DNA from 2 places in the Arthrobacter sp. ISL-69 genome. Region 2 is predicted to be linked to the other one. Evidence: riboswitches for the same ligand, from Rfam matches in the RefSeq annotation. Region 2 holds a riboswitch; the other holds the start of a gene.
What was found. Region 2 has a riboswitch for cyclic di-AMP ahead of J7I79_RS08650 (hypothetical protein). Riboswitches for the same ligand answer to the same signal wherever they lie in the genome.

Region 1 (4,841 bases), on a different contig from region 2:
GTGCTGGGCCTTGCTGTCCACCAGGCCGAACGCCGCGATGTCCCAGAACGCGGTGGAGCCACCCACGCCAAGAACGACCTCGTAGCCCTCCGGCGCGCGGAAAAATTCGCTGAGGCCGTTGCGGACCGATCCCACGAGGTTCTTCACCGGGGCCTGGCGGTGGGAGGTACCCAGCAACGTGGCGGACGCGGCGGAAAGTGCCTCGATCTGCTCCGGGCGGACCTTTGAAGGCCCGGCGCCGAACCGTCCGTCCTTGGGCAGGAGGTTGGCGGGGATAGTGATGCTGGTGTCGCTCACGATGGCTCCAATTTTTTCGGCGTGGACGTGGGAGAGGCCCGGCAGTACACGGGTTCCTGCCGGAGGAATCCCCTATATTCTGCCTGACGTGCCTGCGGGGGACGGAACGGCACCCGTCATAGTCCAGTCACTGAGACATCCCGGCGGTCGGCGCACTTCAGTTGCGCCGGCTGTACTGCGGCGGATTATCCGGAGTAATTCAAAATAGGCTAGGCTTGACTTTGACGTACAGCGGGCCGCGACCCCGGCCGGGCTGATCCCCGGGAGGGCTGTTCCCAAGGCTGATCGGTGGATGAAGATCCACTTGACGAGACCGACGGAGAACGCCTCCGCGCGGTACGGTGGGACTGACGCAAGGACTGTGCTCGAGGAGCTGAGCTGGATGACGGATCTGATCGACACCACGGAGATGTATCTTCGGACAATCTTGGAGCTTGAGGAAGAGAACATCGTGGCTCTCCGCGCCCGGATTGCCGAACGGCTGCGCCACTCAGGGCCCACCGTTTCGCAGACCATCGGCCGGATGGAGCGCGACGGGCTGGTGGTTGTTTCCGGCGACCGGCACCTTGAGCTCACCGAAACCGGCCGGAAACGGGCCACCGAAGTCATGCGCAAGCACAGGCTCGCGGAACGGCTCCTGGCTGACGTCATCGGCCTTGACTGGGCGTATGTCCACGACGAAGCCTGCCGCTGGGAACATGTCATGAGCGAGCGCGTTGAACGGCGTATCTTCGAACTCCTGAACCACCCCACTGTTTCCCCCTACGGCAATCCCATTCCCGGCCTGGCGGCGCTTGGCGGCCAACCGGCTCCTCTGTTCACGGACGGTGTGGTGAACCTGCTCGACGCCATGACCGGGTACGGGGCCGACTCGCGCATTACTGTCAGCCGCCTGGCCGAACCCATCCAGGTTGAACCGGAGCTGCTGGTCCAGCTGGATGAAGGCGGAATCCGGCCGGGTGCGACGCTCGCCCTGGAGCGGGTAGGGGAGTACATCTCGGTGCGCGTGCCTGAAATCGAAGGCGCCCTCGAGCTGCCGCCGGAAGTTGCGGCCCACGTGTTTGTTACCGTCAGCTAACCGCCCACATCATAGGACCACCTACAACTCACTGAGACGTAGATAACGGAATTATTACCGCGCTGATTAATCACCTATAGTTGGGGACTAGCGCCGATACTAAAGCGTTACCTGATCCGAAGCCGAGCTCTGCCAGCGGATCAGTGTACGAATCACCTCCTGGCAGAGGCGGGGGAACCACTACCGGCCGTTGAAAGACGGCCTTGGGGTGAAGTCCGTCAGCGGCAAGTCATCTCCGACGAAGGAATCCTTAGGGATACCCCTGTGCCGGATGCCTTGCATTGGCGGACCGGGTCTTTGATCTCTCTGACCCGAATCCGACAGCTAACTCCGCAGGCTATCCAGAGAGGATATTTCTTGACCACGCAGACCGTCAGGGGCCGCCGCAGGGCGACTGGTCCCGCTTCGGAGTACCCCGTGGCCGAAGCCGTTATGACGGTCAGGCCACGCGATGCACATCGTGATGCGCGCCGGCGCCGGAGCCTGTTCAGTCAGGTCACGGAGTTCGCTTCCGCGAGCGGTGTGGGTCAGAAGGCCGGCATTGCCCTGGCCGCCACCGGACTGGTCCTCACTGTGACCGTCCCGTCAACCGGACCCATGATGAGCACAGCGGACACCGGAAACACGTCCGCGGCCGCCGCATCTGTAGCGGCGCAGCCTGAGGTTTCCGCGGCTGCAGGCGCCAAAATCGACTTCAACCGGACCTATATCGCCACCAAGGGCGATCCCGACGGCAAGCTCAAGCAGCTGCTGAGCGCGCAGTCCGCCGGCACCATTACCCGTGCAGCGTCCACCGGAAGCCTCGGGGCACCGCTGGCGCAGATGGTTTCCGCATCCCCCTTCGGCTTTCGGGTCAGCCCGATCACCGGCGGCACCGGCGAATTCCACCGCGGGCAGGACTATGCGGCCCAGTGCGGCACAAGTGTCATGGCCGCGGCCAGCGGAACGGTGACGTTCACCGGATGGCACCCCTACGGCGGCGGAAACCGCGTGGTGATTGACCACGGCAACGGCCTGGAGACCACGTATAACCACTTGTCCTCGTCCAACGTCCAGGTAGGCCAGAAGGTCAGCCGTGGCGACGTTGTGGCCCTCAGCGGGACCACCGGCGCCTCCACGGGCTGCCACCTCCATTTTGAAGTGATGGTCAACGGCGAAGTCGTTGACCCCACCGGCTGGCTCTGATCCAATCCGATGGAACACTCTCGCATTCCCGTGACATGCCGTGACCTGAATGTGACATTCACACGGAATTCCTGTACCGTCTAAAGCACGCCAACTTTTCCGAAGTTGGCGCTCTTGAGTGGATTGCCTAACTCTGCCACCGCTCAAGGTCCGTTCGCATTACATCGTCTGGCAGAGGCGGGGGAACCAATTTTGGTCTTCGCAAGAAGACCTTGGGGTTAAGTCGCAAAGCTTCCCAGGAAGCCGAGTGGCCGGGTGACTCCCATCCGAATCCGACAGCTCACCTCGTAGGCATTGGGAGAGGCTACCTTCGTGTCTACACGTCACAATTCTGCGCGCCACCGTGCGCAAACGGTTCGTACGAACCCGTTGAACTCCGTGTCCAAGGCTGTTACTGCCAACGCCGGGACCGTAGGTCGCCAGGCGGCTGTCATTGCAGCCGCGTCCGGACTGATCCTCAGCGTTGGTATGCCGGCAAACGCCGCAGACACCAACCTGGGAGTGTCCGCTTCCACGGAGTCCGGCTCACAGTCGGCCCAGCTGGCCGTTACCGCGGAACCGACAGCGACTATTTCCTTCGAGCGTCCGGCAGTGACCACGAAGGCAGCGCCCAAGGTTGAAACCTTACGGGCTCAGTCGACCGGTTCAGATTCAACTGAGGCTGACGGAGAAGCGAAGGCGGGCAAGCTCGCCGACGCCGTTTCCTCCGCTGCCGCATCGGGCCTCGCCGCGATCGCCTACACCGGGATCGGCAGCCCCTACGTCTGGGGCGGCACCACCCCCAGCGGCTGGGACTGCTCAGGCTTCACCCAGTGGGTCTACGCCCAGGCCGGCATCAGCATCCCTCGCACCAACGCATGGAACGCCATGAAGCCTACCGCCACCCCGGCGCCTGGCGACCTGGTCATGCAAAACGGCGGCGCTCACGTTGGCATCTACGTCGGCAACGGCATGATGATCAGCGCGCTGAACCCGTCGCAGGGCACCATCCTGCACGCCGTGTCCGCCACGGGCACGTCTGCGTTCTACACGCTTCGCTAAAACACGCGCTTCCCTTCGCTGAAGCGCGCGTAATTCGCTAAAAACCCGTTCGGGCCGTTCCGGCTTACCCCCAAGATGCCGGAGCGTCCAAAAACCGCGGCCTGCCACGCAGTCTGAGGAAAACGAAAGAGAGAAATAATGACTACTCGTGCCATCGCACGGCACCGCGCCGAGGTTACCAAAACCAACTCGCTTGCTGTCATTGCCAAGGCCGTCGGCGACAACGCCGGTGGCATGGGCCGTCAGGCTGCGGTTATCGCTGCTGCTTCCGGTCTGGTCCTGACGAGCGGTATCGCAGCCAACGCTGCCGACACCAATGTTCAGCGCGAAGCAACCTCCGCTTCCACCCTGGAAGTTCAGTCTTCCGCTCCGGCCAACATCTCGGCCGCTTCCAGCATCGCCATCTCCTTCGAGAAGCCGGCTGTTTCCACCACCCCGGCCCCCGTCGTGGAGGCTCCGAAGCCGGTCGTCGAGGTTCAGGAAGCTGCTCCCGAGGCCGCTCCCGCAGCCGTTGCGGCAACTGTGTCCGCCCCGGCAGCTCCCGCCGCGCCCGCCGCCGCCAGCGGAAACGGTGCTTCCATTGCAGCAGCCGCTTACGCCCAGCTCGGTGTTTCCCAGGACTGCACCGCCCTGGCCACGAACGCGCTTGCTGCTGTGGGCATCAACTACCACGGCTGGCCGGCAGGTTACCTGTCCCTGGGCCGCACCGTGAGTGCAGCCGAGGCACAGCCGGGCGACCTCGCGTACTACGAAAACGGCGGCATGGGCATGGCCCACATCGCTGTATACGTCGGCAACGGCCAGGCTGTGCACGGTGGCTGGAACGGTGGAACCACCTCCCTGTTCAGCGTCAACGTCGGCTCCGGCCCGGTCTTCATCCGCGTTGGCGGCTAAAGCCTCCGGCTAGCGACTTCCAGAAGAACCCCTGCCATCGGCAGGGGTTCTTCTGCGTTTCCGGCAGGTGAATTTTTACCGACACGCAGCGTGTGGTAAAGGCCCGATTCGGTGATCGGGCACTTGAGTGTTTACTCTTGTGTTGTCGATCCATAGCCCGGACAAGCAGAGGGCAGCCGGCCCTCGAGCCCCTGACGGGTGCGGCCGTGAAGAGGTATGTGCATGCGCACTCTCGTTCTTAATGCTGGATATGAACCGCTGGCGGTTGTGACCTTCCGCCGGGCGCTGGTTCTTGTGCTGACCGGAAAAGCAAGCGTGGTGGCCGAAGGCGACGATCCTGTCGTAG
Region 2 (4,841 bases):
CGGGCCGGGGAGGAACTGCAGCTCACGGCCACCCAGTTCGAACTCCTCCGCTACCTCATGGAGAACCCCAAACGGGTGGTCAGCAAGGCACAGATCCTGGACCGGGTGTGGGACTACGATTTCGGCGGCCAGGCCAACATCGTGGAACTCTACATTTCCTACCTGCGCAAGAAGGTGGACGCAACGCACCCGCCCATGATCCATACCGTCCGCGGGGCGGGCTATGTCATCAAACCGGCGGATTGAGCGGTGCCCACGCTTGCCGGCGTAGTCCGCAAAGAAGGCCGCCGCTGGCTCGATCCCTCGACCTGGCACCTGCGCACCCGGCTGGTGCTCCTGGCCATGGCATTGCTGGTGGCAATCTGCGGCGCGATTGGCCTGTTCAGCTACGCGTCCATGGATTCATTCCTCACCCAGCAACTGGACAAGCAACTCACGGAAGCCTCCCGGCGGTCCAGCGAGTTCGGGCGCCCGCCGCTTGGTAACCCCAACAACAGGCCGGATCCCCTGGATGCCAAGGGACAAGGCATCGGGACGCTCATCGCACGAATCAACGACGGCAATGTCAGCAAAGCCGGGTTCCTCGCCAACGACGCCACCAAGGCGTCGCTGTCCCCCGAGGATGACCGGGTCCTGTTGGCCCTCCGACACGACGGAACGCCGGTTGACCGGACCCTGTCCACCGGCTCCTACCGTCTGGTGGCCGTGGAGGCTCCGTATGGGGACGTGATCGTCACCGGACTTCCCCTCGATGAAAAACAGAACACGCTCAGCTCACTGGTGTGGACCATGGTGATCGTTTCGATGGGAGGCCTGGTCCTGATCGGCCTTGCCGGAACGGTCCTCATCCGCCGCACCATGAAACCCCTCGAGCAGCTGTCCGAAGTGGCAACGCAGGTTTCGCAGCTTCCGCTCGATGCCGGCGAGGTTGCCCTCGCGGTGCGCGTGCCGCCGTCGAACGCGCACCCCGGAACTGAAGTGGGCAGCGTGGGCCACGCGCTAAACCTCATGCTGGACAACGTCTCCAAGGCCCTCGAGGCCCGGCAGCAGAGCGAGACGAAGGTGCGCCAGTTCGTGGCAGACGCCTCCCACGAGCTGCGCACGCCACTTACGGCAATCCGCGGCTACACGGAACTCATGCGGATGACCGAGGACTTCACTCCGGACGGCAAGAAATCCCTGGCCAGGGTGCAAAGCCAGTCCGAACGGATGACCACCTTGGTGGAGGACCTCCTGCTGCTGGCCCGGCTGGACGAAGGGCAGCCGCTCAAGATCAGCGACGTGGACCTGACGCAGCTGGTGGTGGAAACCGTCAGCGACGAGAAGGTCATGGCACCGGACCGCGTCTGGCAGCTCGAGTTGCCCGACGAGCCGGTGGTGGTCCGCGGGGACGTCACGCAGCTGCACCAGGTGCTGGCCAATTTGCTCTCCAACGCGCGCAAGCACACGGACCCCGGAACCACCGTTGTCACCGGCGTGATGCGCTCCGCTGACGGCAGCGCCGTGGTGACCGTGACGGACAACGGCGCCGGGATCCCGCCCGAATTTGTGGACCGGGTCTTTGCCCGCTTTGCCCGGGCGGACGCCGCCCGCACCAGCCCGGCAGGTTCTGCTTCGGGTTCGGCCGCCGCGGGAGCGGCCGCCGCTGAGGGGACCAGCGGGCTGGGCCTTTCGATTGTGCAGTCGATCATGGAAGCGCACGGCGGAACCGTCGAAGTCACCTCCCGTCCGGGACGCACGGAGTTCGCGCTGCGCCTCCCCTGCGAACCACCGGCAGCCTAGTTCTCAGCGCACGGAAATCACAGCCGGGCGATGCCCATTTGGGCCGGCCGGCCTTTTCCGTGATCGAACGAATCCCTGGCCTCCCCGGCGCAAGTCAACGCGCCGTCACCGTGATCCTCGTTACCGAAATGTGACTTAAGGTTCTATCTCCTGTACGGTTTTTAGAGTGCGGCCACCGTTCCGGCCGCATATCCGGATGGACGCCAAACTCTGCCGCTACCCGGATTTCCTCATGATTAGGCAGAGGCGGGGGACCCAGGTCTCCGGGCATTCTGCATCGCCGCCCTCGGGGTGAAGCCGACACGTGAAGTTCCGTGCGGCCGGATGACCTCATCCGAACCCGACAGCTAACTCCGCCGGCATCGAGAGGCAACCATGACTAAATCCACGCCAGAAGTACGTCCAGAGCGCCCTTCAGCTAAGACCACGGCGCCCGCAGAACGCTCACGCCACCGCGCCGAATCAGCCAAGACGGCGTCCCCGCTGTCCCGGTTTGCCGCCGGCCTGCACGGCTCCGGCCGCCGCGCCGCTGTGGTGGCCACCGCCTGCGCCGTGCTGATCGGCGTCGGCGCCGCCGGCCAGGCTTCCGAGCCCGCCGCACCGGCAAGCTCGGCGACGGCCGCGGAAGTCGCCGCCGCGAGCGCCGACACGAAGTCGAAGCTCGCGTTCGAAAAGATCCTGGTTTCGGCCATGCCGGCTCCGGCTTCTGTCAGCATGTCCCCGCAGTCGACCGAAGAGCAGCCCGCGGAGGAGAAGGCCGCGGAGGCACCGGCCCCCGCGGCGGCACCGGCAGCAGCTCCGGAACCAGCTCCGGCTCCCGCGCCGCCAGTCGCCGTGGACGACCCCGCAGCTGCCCAGGCGTATGCCGCCTCGCAGCTCGGCAACTACGGCTGGGCCCCTGACCAGATGCAGTGCCTGACCACGCTGTGGACCAAGGAATCGGATTGGAAGACCACGGCCACGAATGCCAGCAGTGGCGCGTACGGCATCGTCCAGTCCCTGCCGGCCGAAAAGATGGCCAGCGCGGGCGGAGACTACCTCACCAATTTCCGCACTCAGATCAACTGGGGCCTGAACTACGTCAAGGAGCGCTACGGCTCCCCCTGCGACGCCCTGAACTTCCACTACGCCAATAACTGGTACTAAGCCGGCCCATACCCGCCGGACTTGGTCCGTATCACCCGAAGGCCCCGAATCCACGTGATTCGGGGCCTTCGGCCGTGTTGCGGGCGTATCGCTTCCCCCGGTTCCGGTGCCGTTGAGCTCCCTTTCCGGAATCACAAGGTTTTCACAAGGTTGCGGGGTGACTCTTGGTCGCCGCCGCTTTCAATCGTCTTCCAAGCGGCAGCCGGCCCCAGGGCCGTCATCAAGATCTAGGGAGCAACAATGAAAAAATGGTTAGTTCCAACGGCCGTCCTGGCCTCAATTTTCGCAGCCGCCGCTCCGGCCGTTGCCGCCCCTTCGGGCCCACCGATATCCGTTTCTGGATCCGGGACATTTACGAACTGTGGATTTGATGTCACCGGTACAGTCACCGGGAAGGTCAAGAACATCACGACGCCGTCCGGAGACGTCATCAGCACTTCCCCGGGTCTGAAGATAACGCTCACGGGGGACGAAAGCGGTAAGTCGGTCAGCTACGTCATCACGGGTGTCCTCTTCTTTTCATTCCCGAGCGACGACGTGGTCGAAGTGAAGGCCACCGGCCTCAACCTCCTTCAGCTCCCATCTCCTGACGGGCTCATCCTCACGCGCGGGAATGTCAACTTCGCTGTGGACCCCGCCGGCAACGAATTGCGACGATTCTCAGGGTCCGGCACGGCAGTCAATGTTTGTCCGCTACTGGCTCCCTAACGAACCGAACCGCGGCGGCGGTGCACCCACCAATGACGGTGGGCGCACCGCCGCCGCTTCCGTTCCCGCATCCGTCCCGGCAGGTTCCACAGCAGGTGCACAGCTGTGGCCTAAATCCCTCATATGCGCCGACTTCATAGTTGAACCATGACGCTCACAGACCAGGCCCCGGGGACCCCTCCGCACCCGCAACCGCAGGCCGCCGTCGACGTCCTGACGGGTGCCGCTCCGGCGCTTTCCGGTGCGGGTAACATCCGCCGCGTCCCTATCGACACGCGGGCCGCCGTCGACGAACGGACCGGGACCGCCGTGCCTGTCATGGATGTGACCATCCCGGTCTACAACGAGGAACAGGATCTGGAGCAGTCTCTCCGGCGGCTGCACGCTTACCTGCACAGCACTTTCCCGAACACCTTCCGGATTACTGTTGCGGACAACGCCAGCACTGACGGCACGCTTCGCGTCGCCGAACGTGTGGCACGGGAACTCCGCGAGATCACCGTGGTCCGGCTCCCGGACAAGGGAAGGGGAAACGCACTTCGCACGGTGTGGCTCGCGTCGCCGTCGCCAGTGCTGGCTTACATGGATGTGAACCTTTCCACCGACCTTGCTGCGCTGGCCCCCTTGATAGCGCCGCTCATCTCCGGGCATTCCGACCTGGCGGTCGGAACCCGGCTATCGCGCAGTTCGCGTGTTGTCCGGGGCCACCGGCGGGCGTTCATCCCCCGTGGCTACAACCTGTTGCTGCATACCCTTCTGGGCGCACATTTCAGCGATGCGCAGTGCGGCTTCAAGGCCATCCGCGGGGATATCGCCCGGCAGCTCCTCCCCCACACCGCGGACCACGCCTGGTTCTTCGACACCGAGCTGCTGGTCCTGGCCGAAAAATGCGGGCTCCGGGTGCACGAGGTGCCCGTGGACTGGGTAAACGAATCCGACGCCGGCGTGGACCTTCTCCGGACCGCCCTCGCCGACCTGCGCGGCATGCGCCGCCTTAGCCGCGACCTGGCGACCGGCCGCATACCTGTTCCTGAACTTCGCTCAGCCCTGGACAGTGGTCCGTGCCGGTGACGTCCGGCTGAACGGCGGTAGTGACGGCGCGGCTACGCGTCCCCAAGCCACGTCATGGCTTCGTCCAGGCAGGTGAAATACCGCGTGGGAGCAGCGGGAGAGTTGATGCTGAGGAAGAAATTGGCCATGGCCCG

Region 1: it holds a riboswitch for cyclic di-AMP, as region 2 does, so the genes downstream of both, J7I79_RS03545 (C40 family peptidase) here and J7I79_RS08650 (hypothetical protein) in region 2, are expected to answer to the same signal.

Annotation. Positions count from the first base shown of each region.
Region 1 is NZ_JAGGPO010000007.1:24,078-28,918, forward strand. Features, by position in the region: gene serC (phosphoserine transaminase) at 1-297, opposite strand, end outside; gene J7I79_RS03535 (metal-dependent transcriptional regulator) at 680-1,375, shown strand; cyclic di-AMP (ydaO/yuaA leader) riboswitch at 1,486-1,729, shown strand; gene J7I79_RS03540 (M23 family metallopeptidase) at 1,733-2,560, shown strand; cyclic di-AMP (ydaO/yuaA leader) riboswitch at 2,675-2,868, shown strand; gene J7I79_RS03545 (C40 family peptidase) at 2,939-3,601, shown strand; gene J7I79_RS03550 (NlpC/P60 family protein) at 3,740-4,495, shown strand; gene J7I79_RS03555 (HNH endonuclease) at 4,718-4,841, shown strand, end outside.
Region 2 is NZ_JAGGPO010000012.1:125,274-130,114, reverse strand. Features, by position in the region: gene J7I79_RS08660 (response regulator transcription factor) at 1-246, shown strand, start outside; gene J7I79_RS08655 (HAMP domain-containing sensor histidine kinase) at 250-1,782, shown strand; cyclic di-AMP (ydaO/yuaA leader) riboswitch at 1,974-2,158, shown strand; gene J7I79_RS08650 (hypothetical protein) at 2,158-2,928, shown strand; gene J7I79_RS08645 (hypothetical protein) at 3,169-3,636, shown strand; gene J7I79_RS08640 (dolichyl-phosphate beta-glucosyltransferase) at 3,784-4,707, shown strand; gene J7I79_RS08635 (STAS/SEC14 domain-containing protein) at 4,740-4,841, opposite strand, start outside.